Regions from separate parts of the Bacillus sp. KH172YL63 genome, predicted to be linked through region 1. Evidence: riboswitches for the same ligand, from Rfam matches in the RefSeq annotation. Region 1 holds a riboswitch; each other region holds the start of a gene.
The links. A riboswitch is a leader RNA that binds a small molecule or an ion and turns the genes downstream of it on or off. The one in region 1 is predicted to bind thiamine pyrophosphate.
Positions count from the first base shown of each region.

Region 2: linked by a shared signal. The riboswitch ahead of KH172YL63_RS05295 (ABC transporter substrate-binding protein) and the one ahead of tenA (thiaminase II) in region 1 are both predicted to bind thiamine pyrophosphate.
Region 3: linked by a shared signal. The riboswitch ahead of thiT (energy-coupled thiamine transporter ThiT) and the one ahead of tenA (thiaminase II) in region 1 are both predicted to bind thiamine pyrophosphate.

Region 1 covers NZ_AP022842.1:2,006,858-2,012,217, reverse strand. Annotated here, with positions in the region: gene KH172YL63_RS09990 (phosphatidate cytidylyltransferase) at 1-689, shown strand, start outside; gene KH172YL63_RS09985 (hypothetical protein) at 1,034-1,339, opposite strand; gene KH172YL63_RS09980 (DUF6509 family protein) at 1,491-1,772, shown strand; gene KH172YL63_RS09975 (hypothetical protein) at 1,950-2,147, shown strand; gene KH172YL63_RS09970 (sensor histidine kinase) at 2,252-3,388, shown strand; gene KH172YL63_RS09965 (response regulator transcription factor) at 3,385-3,984, shown strand; TPP riboswitch at 4,103-4,210, shown strand; gene tenA (thiaminase II) at 4,324-5,031, shown strand; gene KH172YL63_RS09955 (ECF transporter S component) at 4,982-5,360, shown strand, end outside.
Region 2 covers NZ_AP022842.1:1,058,244-1,063,603, forward strand. Annotated here, with positions in the region: gene KH172YL63_RS05275 (cation diffusion facilitator family transporter) at 1-726, shown strand, start outside; gene KH172YL63_RS05280 (Fur-regulated basic protein FbpA) at 810-995, shown strand; gene KH172YL63_RS05285 (aldo/keto reductase) at 1,083-1,985, opposite strand; gene KH172YL63_RS05290 (phosphotransferase enzyme family protein) at 2,070-2,960, shown strand; TPP riboswitch at 3,029-3,138, shown strand; gene KH172YL63_RS05295 (ABC transporter substrate-binding protein) at 3,291-4,277, shown strand; gene KH172YL63_RS05300 (MTH1187 family thiamine-binding protein) at 4,291-4,584, shown strand; gene KH172YL63_RS05305 (ABC transporter permease) at 4,581-5,342, shown strand; gene KH172YL63_RS05310 (ABC transporter ATP-binding protein) at 5,344-5,360, shown strand, end outside.
Region 3 covers NZ_AP022842.1:443,788-449,147, forward strand. Annotated here, with positions in the region: gene KH172YL63_RS02255 (histidine phosphatase family protein) at 1-213, shown strand, start outside; gene KH172YL63_RS02260 (thioredoxin family protein) at 238-564, shown strand; gene KH172YL63_RS02265 (RNA polymerase sigma factor) at 995-1,594, shown strand; gene KH172YL63_RS02270 (DL-endopeptidase inhibitor IseA family protein) at 1,575-2,726, shown strand; gene KH172YL63_RS02275 (hypothetical protein) at 2,847-3,146, shown strand; TPP riboswitch at 3,215-3,313, shown strand; gene thiT (energy-coupled thiamine transporter ThiT) at 3,387-3,983, shown strand; gene KH172YL63_RS02285 (threonine/serine exporter family protein) at 4,146-4,907, shown strand; gene KH172YL63_RS02290 (threonine/serine exporter family protein) at 4,946-5,360, shown strand, end outside.

The sequences.
Region 1 (5,360 bases):
AGTATTTCTCCATGATGAAAACAAGGAAGGCGGACCGGAGGATTTTTCTGTGGGCATACCTTTCCATCCCGATTCAATTTTGGTGGATATATATTGGATGGTATGGGATGTTCATCGTTTTCATCCCTGTATATGTCTTCCTGCTGCTGCCCCTGCCACGCCTGTTGGGGAAAGGGACCCTTGGGTTTCTCCGCTCGGTCAGTTCGACTCAATGGGGATTGATGCTGATGGTATTCGGATTGAGCCACCTTGCTTACTATCAGGTCGCAACCCCTGTTTATGGCGGGAATCTTGTCCTTTTTCTTGTCGTCTTGACCCAAGTGAGCGACATCGTTCAGTATGTGGTCTCCATCTATTTAGGAAAGCGCAAGGTGGTGCCTACTGCAAACCCGGTCATCACGTGGGAAGGGTTTCTCGCTGCGGTAATATGTACAACGGTGGTATCCTATATCCTTTATCCAGTACTGACACCACTTGATCAGACATTCGGCATCCTGTCCGGATTGATCATTGCCATCAGCGGATTTATCGGAAGCTTGACGATATCTGTGCTGAAGCGGGACCTGCTGATTGGTGATCAAGAAAAATTCACTTCACTTAAAGAAAGCTATCTTAACCGGGTGGACAGCCTCGCCTATACGTCACCGATTTTCTTCCACATCATTCGATATTATTTTGATTTTATGTGAGGGGAAGCGTTTATTGAATTTGAGAAGGGCGGGTCGGAGGATCCTAATATATGTAAGTTGATAATATAAGCAAAGAAGTCGATAAAATAATCGGAAAGTTGATAATATATGGGCAGAAGTCGAAAATATATTTGAAAACTCGATAAAATACAGGGCAAAGTCGATAATATCGCTATCAGCCATCAACTTCAGGCGGGATTTCCCAACGGAATGGAGCCAGTTCTGAAGATAATTGAAGTGCAAAGCGGTAATTTCAGCAAAAAAGCAGGCGTCATTAAGCTCCTTCAGCGGAAAAAGAGCAATCGCTCATCTTCCGCCTTCGGAATTACCATCGCCGATCATCATCAGCGGGTTGTAGGACGCTTATTGATTTCTTCAGTCACCACAAACGCCAGGTCGTCATTACCGAATAAAGATAGAACGCCGAGGAGGGTGCTGTCGGGGATATCTTCTGATTCTTCTTTCGGGACGGTCAGGTCGATTCCCTGCTGCAGCGCCGGGTTGTCACTTTGTTCAGGATAAGCTTTACGATACAGGGCTTCAGGATCTAGATCATGGTTGACGCACCATTGTGCAAACACGAGGATCATCATATGTTCGTCTTTTTGATAGTTTTGGATGATTTTCTCTTGCATTTCTTTTGAATTCATACACTCTCTCCTTATTGATCGGGCTTCAGTTGTATTATAACGAAATTGAAGGCAGATGCCCATTCAAGTCTATTATTTCTAAATGATTGATCATAAGTGTATAATGGGTAGAAGCAAGAATCATGTTTTTCACTGAAAGGAAGTTAAATGAATGAATATCACGCATCATCAAGTAGAAGAGCTTAAAGACCCAACCGGTATCCTGAGCGGGGATCGTTATGAAGTTATTTTCGACATCGAAGTTCCGGAAGACGATGAACTCTATTCAGAACAGGGTATTTACATAAAGGCTATTTTTGTCCGTGACGAAAGCGGAGAAAGACTTGTTCAATCAACCATCATTGAACGAAATACTGAAGAATTCCTTGATTTTGAATTAGAGGAAGAGGAAGAAAATCTTCTTCTCTCTTACTGCAAGGAACACATCAGGTAATAAGGCACCCTTCATCTCCGTTTTCCATCGGATGGTGGAGGGTGTTTTTTTCTCTATGAGGAAACCTACACCCATATGATAAAAAATCACCATGTAACATGTTGATAGCATCTGTTATACTTATGATATCAAAGTGCTAGCAATTGATATCATAATGACGAAAGAGGGTGAAAAACCTTGTCAGATCAAGGAAGAATGCAGTTGAATGTAAGGGTAGATAAAGAAACCTCAGAGAAATTGGATGAAATCGTCGAATACTATCAGCAGAATACAAAAATCGGCCGTGTGTATAAAGGTGACGTGCTGACGGATATCATTCATAAATCCTATGAGGTTATGCAGAAACAAAAATCCCTTAAATCCAGGAAATACTGACCCGCTCTTTACTGAGTCGGGCACTTATGGACATCCAATCATGAATGGGATCATACAGGAGACCAGCATGAAATATGATTAAAAAATGAGGGTTTAACGTGCAATTGCCAAGAAAGCTTATCACCACTCAGCGGGCCTCAGGTATATCTCCTTACATATGGAGTATCATCTCTATCCTGCCATTTTATTTTATCTTTCAATCATCCTCGACGATTGAAATCGCAGTGGGAATCACCTTAACGATTCTTTTCTTTATTTCATTACGGTTTGCTTTTATATCGAGGGATTGGCCGGTATATTTATGGACATCGATTTTGATCGCGATATCGATCACGATGACGATTCAGTTCAATTTCATCTATTTTGCTTTTTATATCGCCTATTACAACGGGAATATAAAGAACCGGGTAGCATTCTTGACACTGTACATCATCCACCTCGTCCTAACGACAGCCTCGATCAACTACAACTTTGTGCTGCAGGATGAGTTATTTTTATCTCAGTTTCCATTCATTCTGATCATTTGGATCAGCGTCATCCTCCTGCCTTTCAATATTTACAACAGGAACAAGCAAGTGCTGCTTGAGGATCAGCTGGAGGATGCGAATAAACGGATTTCTGACCTGGTTAAACAGGAAGAGCGGCATAGAATCGCCAGGGACCTGCACGATACACTCGGTCAAAAGCTGTCACTCATAGGACTGAAAAGTGATCTTGCAAGAAAGCTGGTCTACAAAGATCCTGAACAGGCAAGAAGTGAGCTTAGGGATGTCCAGCAGACGGCAAGGACAGCCCTGAGCGAAGTCAGGACAATGGTTTCCCAGATGAGGGGCGTCAGGCTGAAAGACGAAATCGTCCGCATCAAGCAATTATTAAAAGCGGCCGACATTCAATTCAAAATGGCAGAACCGGCGGCTTTGCCACAGACCTCTTTGTTTATGGAAAATATATTGAGTATGTGCTTAAAGGAAGCCGTGACGAATGTGGTCAAGCATAGCAGCGCATCTGTGTGCCGTCTTGATATTAAAGATTCTGATAAGGAAATGATCATCACGGTGGAGGATGACGGACGGGGGATCTCCGGGGATTATACAGAATCGAAGGGCAGTGGCTTGATCGGGATGAGAGAAAGGCTTGAATTTGTGAATGGAAGCTTGGAAATACTTTCAGAACACGGGACGACATTGATCATGAAGGTGCCTAAAGTAATCAAGCAGGTAGATAGGGAGGGAATGGCATGATAAGAATCGTTATAGCAGAGGATCAGAGAATGCTGCTCGGTGCTCTGGGATCATTGCTCAGTTTGGAGGACGATATGGAAGTGGTCGGTAAAGCGGCGAACGGGGAGGAGGCCGTTTCACTCGTCCATGAACTCAAACCTGACATTTGCATTATGGATATCGAGATGCCTAAGAAAACCGGACTGGAAGCAGCAGAGGAATTAAAAGGGGAAGAATGCAAAGTGATTATCCTCACGACATTTGCCCGGTCAGGTTATTTCCAGCGCGCGTTAAAAGGCGGGGTCAAAGGATATTTATTGAAGGACAGCCCGAGCGAAGAGTTGGCAGACTCGATCCGGCTGGTCATGGACGGAAAGCGGATCTATGCACCTGAATTGATCGATGATGTGTACAGTGAAGAAAATCCGCTGACCGACCGGGAAAAGGAGGTTCTTGAACTCGTGTCCCACGGAAAAAACACGCGGGAAATCGCCGATGAGCTTTCCCTGAAAACAGGGACCGTCCGTAACTATATCTCTGCCATCCTTGACAAACTGGAAGTCAAAAACCGCATAGAAGCCATCACCCACTCAAAAGAAAAAGGATGGTTTAAATAGCCTGGAGGGACGGACCTTTGAATAAGAGGTCCGTCCCTCTTGAACGAAAAGAAATTCTTTTTTTAGTTGACAAGAAATAGAATCATGGTACGATTACATCGAATACAAATTTCATAAGACGATCCACTAGGGGTGCCTTGTTGAAGGCTGAGATTAAAGTATGACTTTGAGACCCTTTGAACCTGATCTGGTTGAGACCAGCGTAGGGAAGTGGTGTTTGACGGTCACGTATCATCATGTATGATCAAAGAGATCTCAAGCCACTTTCTGTATGCTGCATGCATCATGGAAAGTGGCTTTTTTGTGCCTAGTTCGGGTCGTCTGGAAAAGGAGAGAATCATGACATTTACAGCTGAATTAAGAAATGCAGTCACTGACATTTGGGAGGCGAGCTTCAACCATCCCTTTGTAAAAGGGATCGGCGACGGAACGCTTCCGTTGGAAAACTTTAAGTATTATGTGCTCCAGGATGCTTATTATCTTTCCCATTTTTCCAAGGTACAAGCGTTAGGCGCATCGAAAGCAACCGATTTACATACGACATCGAGGATGGCAGCACACGCTGTCGGGACAAATGAAGCAGAGCTTTCACTTCATGCGAATTTCTCGAAAAGGTTGGGCATCACAGAAGAAGAAAAGCAACAGTTCAAGCCTGCCCCGACTGCTTATGCATATACGTCACATATGTACCGATCCGCTCAATACGGCGGGCTTGCAGATATCCTTGCCGCCATACTTCCCTGCTATTGGCTGTATTATGAGGTTGGCGAGCACTTGAAATCGTGTACCCCGGAGGAACCGATTTATCAGGAATGGATTGCCGCCTATGGTGGAGAGTGGTTCCGGGAGCTGGTGGAAGAGCAGATCGAGCGTCTGGACACGTTGGCGGAAACGATGTCAGCCTCAGATAAAGATAGAATGAAAGAAAACTTTATCTTAAGCAGTATTTATGAACTGCAGTTCTGGGAAATGGCTTATACACTTGAAAGATGGCCGTATGAACATACCCTTGCTTTCAACCGGAAGGAAGGTGCCGGCCGTGTCTAAGTTGAAATTGACGGATATATTGGTAACGGTTGTGATTTCGATTCTTTTTGGGGTCATTTACAAAGTATGGGGTCCCCTCTATAACATGCTGAAGCCTTTCGGTATACACGCGGATCAATTGATTTATGGCATGTGGTTCATGGCGGCTATGGTCGCATTCTTGATTATCCGCAAGCCAGGGGTGGCACTGTTGGCGGAAATCGCCGCATCTTCAGGAGAATTCCTGATGGGCTCTGAATGGGGACTTGAGGTCCTGCTGTTCGGAATCATACAAGGGCTGATGGCTGAACTTGTATTCCTTGCCACACGATATAAACGCTATGACATCC
Region 2 (5,360 bases), 950 kb from region 1:
GGCCTGAGCCTTGCAGCATTTTATATCGGGGAGAAGGCGACTGATAAAGGGAAGACGTATGGTTACAAGCGATTTGAAATTGTAGCCGCATTCCTAAACGGCATCACCTTGCTGCTGGTCTCTCTTTATATCTTTTGGGAGGCGTATCATCGTTTCATCGATACGCCGACGGTTTCTCCAACGATGATGATCATCGCCGTTATCGGTCTGGTCGTGAATATCATCGTGGCATGGATCCTGATGAGGGGTGACACAGAACATAACCTCAATGTCAGGAGTGCCTTCCTCCACGTTCTCGGAGACATGCTCGGTTCTGTCGGTGCCATCATAGCGGGTCTGTTGATCTATTTCTTCAGCTGGAACCTGGCAGATCCGATTGCATCAGTCATTGTAGCCGTCCTCATCATCATTTCCGGATGGAGGGTAACGAAAGATTCCATCCATATCCTGATGGAAGGTTCCCCTGAACACATCGATACTGAAAAGGTGAAGTCAGATTTATCTCAACTCGGGGGCGTACTGGAAGTGCATGATCTCCATGTCTGGTGCATCACTTCGGATTTCACGGCATTGAGCTGTCATGTCGTAGTAGGGGAAGAGGTGGACAGGGACCGCATCCTTGTGGAATTGTCCCACTTCCTGGAAGAAGAGTATGATATCCAACATACAACGATCCAAGTCGAAGGAAAGGGTGTCACAGAAGGTCACCATCACGTTTGTACGTAAACGCTCACCGTATAGAAAAATTTTCAACAATCATGTTTACTCCCTTCAAGAATTGGGGTATACCCTCAACTGGAGGGATTGTCATGTACCATCAGGAAACAACACTTCAACAGAAAAAGACACCTGAATTTAAAAAAGACTTTTATATTCAACAACTATTAAGAATCGGTGTATATAAATCTTTCGGGAAACAACTGTATGAATTATCAATGGACGATTTGCAGGATGTTTACCTGGAATACTATATTGGCGGAGAAATGGCTCAATAGAAAAAAGACGGACCTTTTAAATGAAAAGGCTCGTCTTTTTTTATGGTTCTTACCGCTCTTTAGGGAAACAAGTGAATCTAACATTCATCACGGTACATCATGCCCCATGGATGACTGGAGGATCTCAAACCATTGATCATGGTTCAAGGTGATGTGTTGAGAGTCGATTGCACGCTGGATACGTGCTTTTTTGCCGGATCCGACAATCGGCATGATGTTCGCAGGATGATTCAGGAGCCAGGCATATAACACCTGATCGATTCCCTCGGCACCCGTTTCTTCCTGGACTTTCTTTAATGTCCCTTGAAGGCGCAGCGCTTTCTCGTCTTCCCCTTTAAAGATCGCCCCTCCTGCCAGCGGTGACCAGGCCATCGGTGCGACCCGTTTCTCCTGGCAGTGATCCAAGGTGCCGTCTTCGAAGTTTTCCAGATGATAAGCAGACAATTCAATCTGGTTGGTGATCAGTGGGAAAGGAAGATACGATTGAAGCATGTTCCACTGGTGCTGTTTGAAATTGGACACACCGAAGTGTCGTACCTTTCCTTCTTCTTTCAGCTGCGTGAAGGCCTCTGCCACTTCTTCCCCGTTCATGAACGGATCGGGGCGGTGTATGAGTAAGAGGTCGATATAGTCGGTGTTTAGATTGTGAAGAGAGTGTTCCACCGACCTGATAATATGCTTTTTGCTTGTATTATAATGATGTGTCTTATGTTCAGGACGATTGCCAGAAGGAAGCACGATGCCGCATTTTGTGACAATCTCCATTTTCTCACGTAATGAAGGCTGTAGTGAAAGTGCGTCACCGAAGAGGGCTTCGCACGTATAAGATCCATAAATATCTGCATGGTCGAATGTAGTGATGCCGCTTTCAATATTGTGCTGAATCAAGGAAAGTGTATCTTCCTTCGATTGCTTCCAGTCTGCAAGTCTCCACAAACCATGGATGATCCTTGAAAATGATAAGTCCTCAGACATTTGTACTCGTTGCATTTCTAAACCCCTTTTCAAATGGTATGTAGATATTCTTTCAAGTCATACTAAACGTATATTACTACGTTCTGAAAGGAAAGGAAAATGATAGCGTCCATCCAGGATATTTTACGGAGTTGGGAACTTGGTCCCCAATTGATAGTAGCCTCCCAGGTCGCACCAAAAGTGTGGAGGGTGAAGAGTGGGGGAAAGGTATTTTATTTAAAAAGAAGAGGGAACACACATCCCTGGGGACCTTCGGATGAGCTTGAGCTGGCCGCCTATCTGAACGGGAAGGGGATCGCTGTTGAATCGCCCCTGTTGACCCGGGCCTGCCAGCCGGCACTGAGGGTTGGGGAAAAATCTTACTTGTTATACGAAGCACTCGAAGGGGAACCGTTGAAGGAACCAACACTTTCTTCCCTGACAGCCATAGGGGCACACTTGTCAGCCTTACATGTGCACTTGGACAAGTATCCCGGCCAGAGCATCGTCAGCCGGTGGGAAATTGAAAGACATACCCGTCAATGGGTGGATGAATGTGGCCACCCCCCGATTGGGAAATGGGCAAGGGAAGTGCTTCTGGAATTAAAGGGAAAGATGGGACGATATAGTGAATTACCCTGTCAGCTTGTACACAGTGACCTGAATAAGGGCAATATCTTGATGAAAGGTGGACGGGTTACCGGCCTTATTGATTTTGAACGGGTGAGAAAGGCTCCCCGTATAGCCGACATCGGCTATTTCCTGGCAGGCAGGCTGAAGGAGGGAAATGTGCCGGCTTCATCAGGATCCGTCGCTGCGTTTTTGAAGGGGTATGAGGGGGCCGGTGCTGCTCTGACACCGGAGGAAAGGAGGCTGCTGCCATACGTGATCCTTACTTTTCTCTTGCAGTACACATTATTTTATTATGACAGGGGCTGCTTTTCACTTGGCTCAGTTCTCACAACGATAGTGGAAGATTTTCTCGGTACAGGGGTCATTTCAATAAAATGAATAGGTAATACTTGAATAACCACCTTTTCTATGGCAAAGTAGGGATGAAGATAACGTGTAATTTCATATACTAAGTGTAGGGGAACCGGTAAGGCCGGTTGAGATTGTATCCAGCAGATACTGACCCTTTGAACCTGAACTGGCTGATACCAGCGTAGGAAACAACATTCTCTTAAACGATACATACATTTGTTTAATGATGCGTCCTAAAGCTGCTGCTTGGGGCGCATTTTTGTCGTTCCAGCCCTGCTGCTGGGGTTTCCTTGCCATTGTTCCGCCTTCATTTATTTTAAGGCTACGTTATCATTGAGTATTCAAGGAGGAATCATCATGAAGAAATGGTTAATGATCATCAGTTCCGTGTTTCTGCTGACTGCCTGCGGCGGCGGTGGGGATACTGCGGATGAAAAAAAGGAAGAGTTGAAAAAAGTCTCGGTCGTACTGGACTGGACTCCGAATACAAATCACACGGGGCTGTATGTAGCCAAAGAGAAGGGCTATTTTAAAGACGAGGGCCTTGATGTGGACATTATCTTACCAGGAGAAGCAGGTGCCGATCAGCTTGTCGCTTCCGGTAAGGCTGAATTTGGCGTTGGGTATCAGGAAAGTGTGACACAGGCAAGGGTTCAGGATGTTCCCCTTGTATCCATCGCTGCCGTCATCCAGCACAATACATCAGGATTTGCTTCGCCAAAGGATAAGGGGATTGCAAAGCCTGAAGATTTCGAAGGGAAAAGCTATGGAGGATGGGGTTCCCCTGTTGAAAAAGCCGTGATGACTTCCATCATGAAGCAGGAAGGTGCAGATGTAGAAAAAGTGAATTTCATCAATATGGGAGACACCGATTTCTTTACAGCCGTCAAACGTGATGTGGATTTTGCCTGGATTTATTATGGATGGACAGGGATTGAAGCAGAGCTTCGCGGTGAAGAATTGAACATGCTGTATGTGAAGGACTACTCGGACAAGCTGGATTACTACACGCCAGTACTGACAACGAATGAAAAAATGATCGACTCGGACCCGGAAACAGTAAAGGCGTTTTTGGCCGCAACATCAAAAGGATATCAATTCTCCATCGATCATCCGAAAGAGGCAGGGGAGATCCTGCTTTCCTCAGCGCCAGATTTAGATGAAGAATTAGTCTTGAAAAGCCAGGAATGGTTAGCCCCGAAATACAAAGATGATGCAAAAAGATGGGGAGAACAGAAGCTTGAAGTGTGGGAAGGCTATGCTGACTGGATGTATGAAAATGATCTGTTAGATAAGAAGCTTGACAGCAAGCAGGCATTCACAAACGAATTTTTACCAAAATAAGAGGTGAACGGTAATGGGGAACTCACTCGTAAGTATACAAATCATCCCGAAGACAAAAAACGGGGAAGATGTCATCCCGTATGTAGATGAGGCGATTGCCATCATTGAAAAGTCAGGTGTCCGTTATGAAGTCCATCCGTTGGAAACGACGATGGAAGGCGATCTCAGTGAATTATTCAAAGTGATCGAAGAAATGAATGAACGGATGGTCGAGCTTGGGAGCAAAAATGTCATTTCTCAAATCAAGGTGCTTTATCAGCCGGACGGCATTGAAATGAATCAATTGACGGAGAAGTACAGAGGATGAGGCAGTGGATTTCAAAAGGATGGAGACCCTTCTTGGTCCTCATCCTTTTATTCATCATCTGGGAAGTCAGTATAGGGATATTCAAGGTGCCAACGTGGTTGATGCCAGCACCATCAGATATTTGGAGTGAGGGGATTTCCTCTTGGGGGGAATTTACCGGTCACCTTACCTCCACCACGCTTCTGACGGTCGTTGGATTTGTGATCGGATGTTCATTCGGAATCGGAGCGGCAGTAGCCCTCCATCTCCTTCCGAAAGTAAGGGAGGCCCTCTATCCACTGATGATCCTTTCTCAAAATATACCGATCATTGTCCTTGCGCCACTCCTGGTCATTTGGTTCGGATTTGGTTTGCTGCCAAAAATCATCGTCATCACCCTGATCTGTTTCTTTCCGGTAGCAGTATCGGCATTGGATGGGTTCAGACAGACAAATGCTGAATACATCCTCTATATGAAGATGTCAGGGGCGACGAAGGGGCAAATCTTCAGGAAAGTGGAATGGCCCCATGCCCTCCCGTCCATTTTCTCAGGCTTGAAAATCTCGGCTACCTACAGTGTGATGGGGGCTGTCATTTCTGAATGGCTTGGTGCCCAAAAAGGGATCGGGGTATATATGACCCTGGCATCTTCTTCTTTCAGGACCGACCGGGTGTTTGTCGCTATCTTCATGATCATGGTTCTCAGTCTTGTATTCTTTTCGATCATCGTCTGGCTGGAAAGAGTCTTGATCAAGTGGAACCGAAAGGAGGAAGAGTAATTTGACCACACTATCGAT
Region 3 (5,360 bases), 1.6 Mb from region 1:
CGTTCGCAGCCTGAAAGCAGGCGTGAAGTGGAGAAAAGAATCAACATCATCGTCGACCGGCTCATCGAGGAAGGGAAGGATGTCCTCGTTGTGGGACACGGCGGCATCATGATGTATATTAGGAAAGCTTTGCTGAAGCGGGGGTTCACAGGTCCGTCTTTCAGAAGGCCCGCCAACGGAAAAGTGTACATGTATGAAGATAAAATCAGTTGATTCCGTAGAAAGGAGGCAGCATATATGGAAAGAGTACATTCATTAGACAGCATCCAATCCACACTGGAGAAGGAAACCATCGTTTTATTATACATATCAAGGCCGGACTGCTCTGTATGCTACGGACTCCTGCCCCAGGTGGAGCGGGTGTTGGAAGCGCATCAATCGGTCGTTTCCATCCAGGCAGATGCAGATGAAATCCCGGAAATCGCAGGAAGATTCTCTGTCTTCACCGTTCCCGTGATCATCGTATTTGTTGAAGGGAAGGAAATGTTCAGAAAGGCACGCTTCGTTCCTATAGACGAACTGAACAGCCAAATCGGCCGCCTCACCGGCATGATGGAAAATTAAACAAACGTTTGTTTAAGAACTGAAAACGTGACAACAGCAACCCTGAACGGACTAAACGATCGTTTAACAGATTGAATGAACAATCACCGGGAACAAAGTTTGGAGCTGGTAGTGGACGGCTCTTTTTTCTTTGTGGTGAGTGCTGTTCACTGGACACTGAAGGAGGGGAAGATACGCCATGGAGAAAAAGAAATGTATGCTTCACGTGAGTGGAATATTCATCTGTTTTATCATGTTCGTTTTAGGAATGATATTTTATGATCGATCCGCTCTATTTATTCTGATGGGAATATGGGGATTATCAGGTGCTTCTATTCTGTTATTCAGACTGTTAATGAAAAGGAATATTGGGGAATTCATCGATAAATGATTAAGTAAAAAGAGAATTAGCACCACAAGCCGGGTCCCGAAGTAAAAATTATCCCCACACTTGAAACCATTCCATCCGATCAAACGACTAATAAGGACAGTAAAGGAGGGGTGGCCATTGAAAGAAGATCATGCCGGGCTGGAAGAACTTTACGAAACGTATTTTAATGATGTGTATCATTATTTACTCTACTTCACCAACAATCAATCCGAAGCAGAAGACCTCACGCAGGACACCTTTATGCGGGTGTTCAAAAGCTACCACAGCTTCAATCATCATTCCTCGCCGAAAACATGGATTATCTCCATTGCCAGGCGTACAGCCATTGACCACTATCGAAAGCGAAAACTCATTTCACTGCTGCCGGACGTCATCTTGAATCTGCGGAGGAGTGAAGAGGGAATTCCTGATGAAGAAATGGAAAAGAACGAAGAATGGGAAGTGGTGCAGCAGGCCCTTTTAACATTAAAGCCCGATTATCGAAATGTCGTGATTCTCAGGGGTTTAAGAGAATACTCTGTGAAAGAAACCGCAGCCATCCTCGAATGCAAGCCATCGAAGGTGAAGGTGGATTATCACCGGGCAATCAAATTGTTGAAGAAGCAGCTGGGACATTCCATTGGAGAGGCGGTGCTGGAACATGAGCGGAAAATCCAATGATAAATTTCTTCAGTCTTTGAAAAACAGACCAGATCTTGCTCCGCGGAAAGCATTCAAGCAAGAGCTGAAAACCAAATTATTCGAAGAAATGGAAGGTCAGAAAATCAGCAGGCCACAATGGGGCAGGTGGATCCCGAATCTGCTGGCGGCAGCATTTATCATGGCGGGAATCCTTTTTACAGTTGAACTGATTGATTTCGGTAAAGACGGGCAGAATGCAGAACAGCAGGTAGACATTGTGAAACAAGACCCGGCTCCCCAGGAAGTAACTGAACTCAGTGAATCGCTCGCCGACAAACTGATCGCAGTGGCGTTCAACCGCTATGATTCCATCCTGAATGATGAGGGTGGAGAAACATTTACGTATAAAGGCGAAACGTACCGATATATGAGTGAGCCATTTGATTCAGAGGAAAAGGTGATCAGCTACCTGGCCGAAAGCTTTACCGTCGACGCTGCCCGGCAAATGATCAAGGATCATCCCTTTGTGGTGCACGACGGGAAACTGGCGCAGCCGGATGTCGCCTATCAAAGCGATGATATGTGGACTAATACGTTAGCGGTCAAAGTGAAGACAACCGACACGATGGGTGATGTCACCTATGAAATTCCCAATGCCGGGCACAGGGATGGAGTGACCGTCGAAAGCTTCAGGGTGATATTTGATCACGGATGGAAGTTCAGCGTGGTGATGCCATTTTCACACAATGAAATCGAGAAAAGCGATAATGACGGATTCTCTTTGACGGTGGAGGAAAAGGAAGCGTACCAGGCATTTGCAGAAGACCCGACCGAAGTCCATCTTCACGGACTGTCACCGATCAGTATTGCAAAGGTTTATGTGCAGGCATTATTGGACGGACGACCGGACCTTGTTTATGAATTGTACACAGACCGACGTGAATTTGTTCAGTGGTCAAAGGAAGAAGATGAGAATATGACCGCATCACACCGGGCTACAAAGGAACATATTCTGCAAACCTATAAGGGGATCGGCAGCGGAGAATTCATTCAAACGAGTGATAAAACTGGATATATCAAATATGATAACGGAAGGGAAGGTGGAGGCGGTTTTCAGATGGTGAAGGACGAAGACGGCTACTGGAGCGTAAGGTTCATGCCGATTCAATAGATGCATATTTAATAGTGAAAATGGGGGCTGCAGTTGAAGCAGCCCTTTTGTCATGGGAGGGGATAGGCATATAATAGATGGAATAAGAGTATAGTAGTCTTAAGGAAGGGGGAGTGTAGATTGATCAGGATATCAAGAGCGAAGAAAGTCTTATTGCTCACTTTGGCCATCATCATCTTCATCATCGCCAACCGGATCTCGAGCGTGCAGCATTTGACAGCAAGATTCGCCGCCAGTATGTATGTGAGCTTGAAATATCAAGAACTTGACCTCGAATACCAAAACGTGGAATATTCACCCCAGTTCGAAGATTACTCTGTCGCCTATAAGGACAGGGATGGCAGGGTATACGGCTTTATGGTCACTCCTAAATCAATGCCTGTCATCATCATGCATGATCCCCTCAGTGAGACTCCTTAGAAATACAAACTATTTTTCTTTCAATCTTTCACGAATCATGTATAATAAATGAATAATAACTTAATGAACGTAACCACAAGGGGAGCGAAAGCTGAGAGTGAACACATTGTTCTGACCCTCTGAACCTGTTAGTTAGGACTAGCGTAGGGATGTGGAAAATAAGCAATGAATGGTCTAATTCATGCTGTATCTTCATTCCCCCTTTATGGTTTCGGTTCAATATTCCAGGGGGATTTTTTTATGAAAAATTTACGTCTTGTCGTACTGCTGGAAGCTTCATTGATGGCGGCTTTCGCTGTGATCCTTGATCTGCTTCCTTCTATTAAACTGTCACCGAGCATCTCTATTTCAATCGCGATGGTGCCGATCTTTCTACTATCCTATCGAAGAGGCATGACAGCCGGTATCCTGGCAGGATTTGTTTGGGGGATCCTGCAGATTGCCCTCGGAGACGCCTGGATTGCGACACCTGTCCAAATGGTGATCGAGTATTTCATCGCCTTCGCTTTCATCGGATTTGCCGGGCTCCTTTCCGGTAGAATTCAATCGGCATTAGGAGAGAACAGAAAATCCAAAGCGATTCTGTGGGTGATCCTTGCTACGTTTTTAGGCAGCCTGGCGAGGTATTTCTGGCATTTCATCGCAGGCTTTATCTTTTTTGCCGAATATGCACCGGAAGATATGTCTCCGGTACTTTTCTCATTCGTCGTAAACGGCATCACGATGCTCGGCTCGGCGATCCTTTGTGCACTGACACTGGTGATCATCACCAATATCGCACCGAGACTGATCAAAGTGCGTACAGCACGTCAGGAAATGACCCGCAAAGCTTCTTAATATGCCGGACCGGTCCTTTTGGGGCCGGTCTTTTTTTGAGGAGAGATCATATTCAGCCTCTCATATTAAATCTCCGTTAAATCATGATGTTCCTCATTGCTTACACACTCTCTTTCCGATAAACTAAACCTATTCAAAAAATAGTACGTGTGGAGAGATCGTATGGAAGCAAAAATGATAAGAAGATATGACATTATGGAGGTCAGCCTCCTCGCAGGGAAGATCATGCTGCAAAGCGGGGCCGAGACTTACCGGGTGGAAGATACGATGATGCGGATCGCCGCTTCCTATGGTATCTCCGAATCCCATAGCTACGTGACCCCGACCGGGATCATCTTCTCGATTGAAACGTCTGAACCGACAAAAACGAAGCTGATTCGAATCAACGAGCGTTCAACGGACCTTGAAAAGGTGACCCTCGTCAACAGCATCTCCCGGCAGATCAGCCTGGGCCACCTTACGATTGAAGAAGCGTACAACGCCCTTGAAAAGTTGGATGAATCCGACCTGTCTTATTCACTCCTGCTTCAAGTCGCGGCAGCATCGATCGCCAGCGGCTGCTTCCTCATCATGTTCCAGGGGATCTGGAAGGATTTCATCCCGGCGTTGATCACTGGGGGCATCGGATTTACAAGCCTGATCTATTTCCACCGCTTCGTACCGATCAAGTTCTTTGCAGAATTCCTGGCGTCCTTCATCATCGGGATGCTTTCCTTCGGTTTCGTACAGCTCGGATATGGACAGGAATTGGATAAGATCATCATCGGATCCGTCATGCCGCTTGTACCCGGACTGTTAATCACGAACGCGGTCAGGGACCTCATGGCCGGACATCTCGTCTCCGGTTTATCAAAAGGGGCAGAAGCCTTCCTGACCGCCTTTGCGATCGGCACGGGCATCGCGGTCGTATTCACGCTCACGTAGAGTGAAAAACGTTAAGAAAGATTTGAGGTGAAAAAGGGATGCTCATCATCGAACAATTAATCACAAGCTTCATTTCCGCAGCGGCATTCGGCATCATCTTCAATGCCCCGAAACAATCCCTTTTCAAATGCGGAATTGTCGGGATGCTTGGGTGGATCATCTATATCATCATGATCCTGAACGAAGCAGACACCGTGCTTGCCACGCTGCTTGCCTCCTTTGTCGTCGCCGTGGTCAGCCAGGTGTTTGCAAAGATGTACAAAACCCCGGTCATCATCTTCTCTGTTGCCGGGATCATCCCCCTCGTTCCGGGAGGGCTTGCTTATGATGCAATGCGAAACTTTGTTCAGAACGACTACAACGCTGCCATCAACCTGGCGGCCAAAGCCTTCATGATCTCAGGCTCCATCGCCATCGGACTCATCTTCTCCGAAGTCATCAACCAGCTCATCC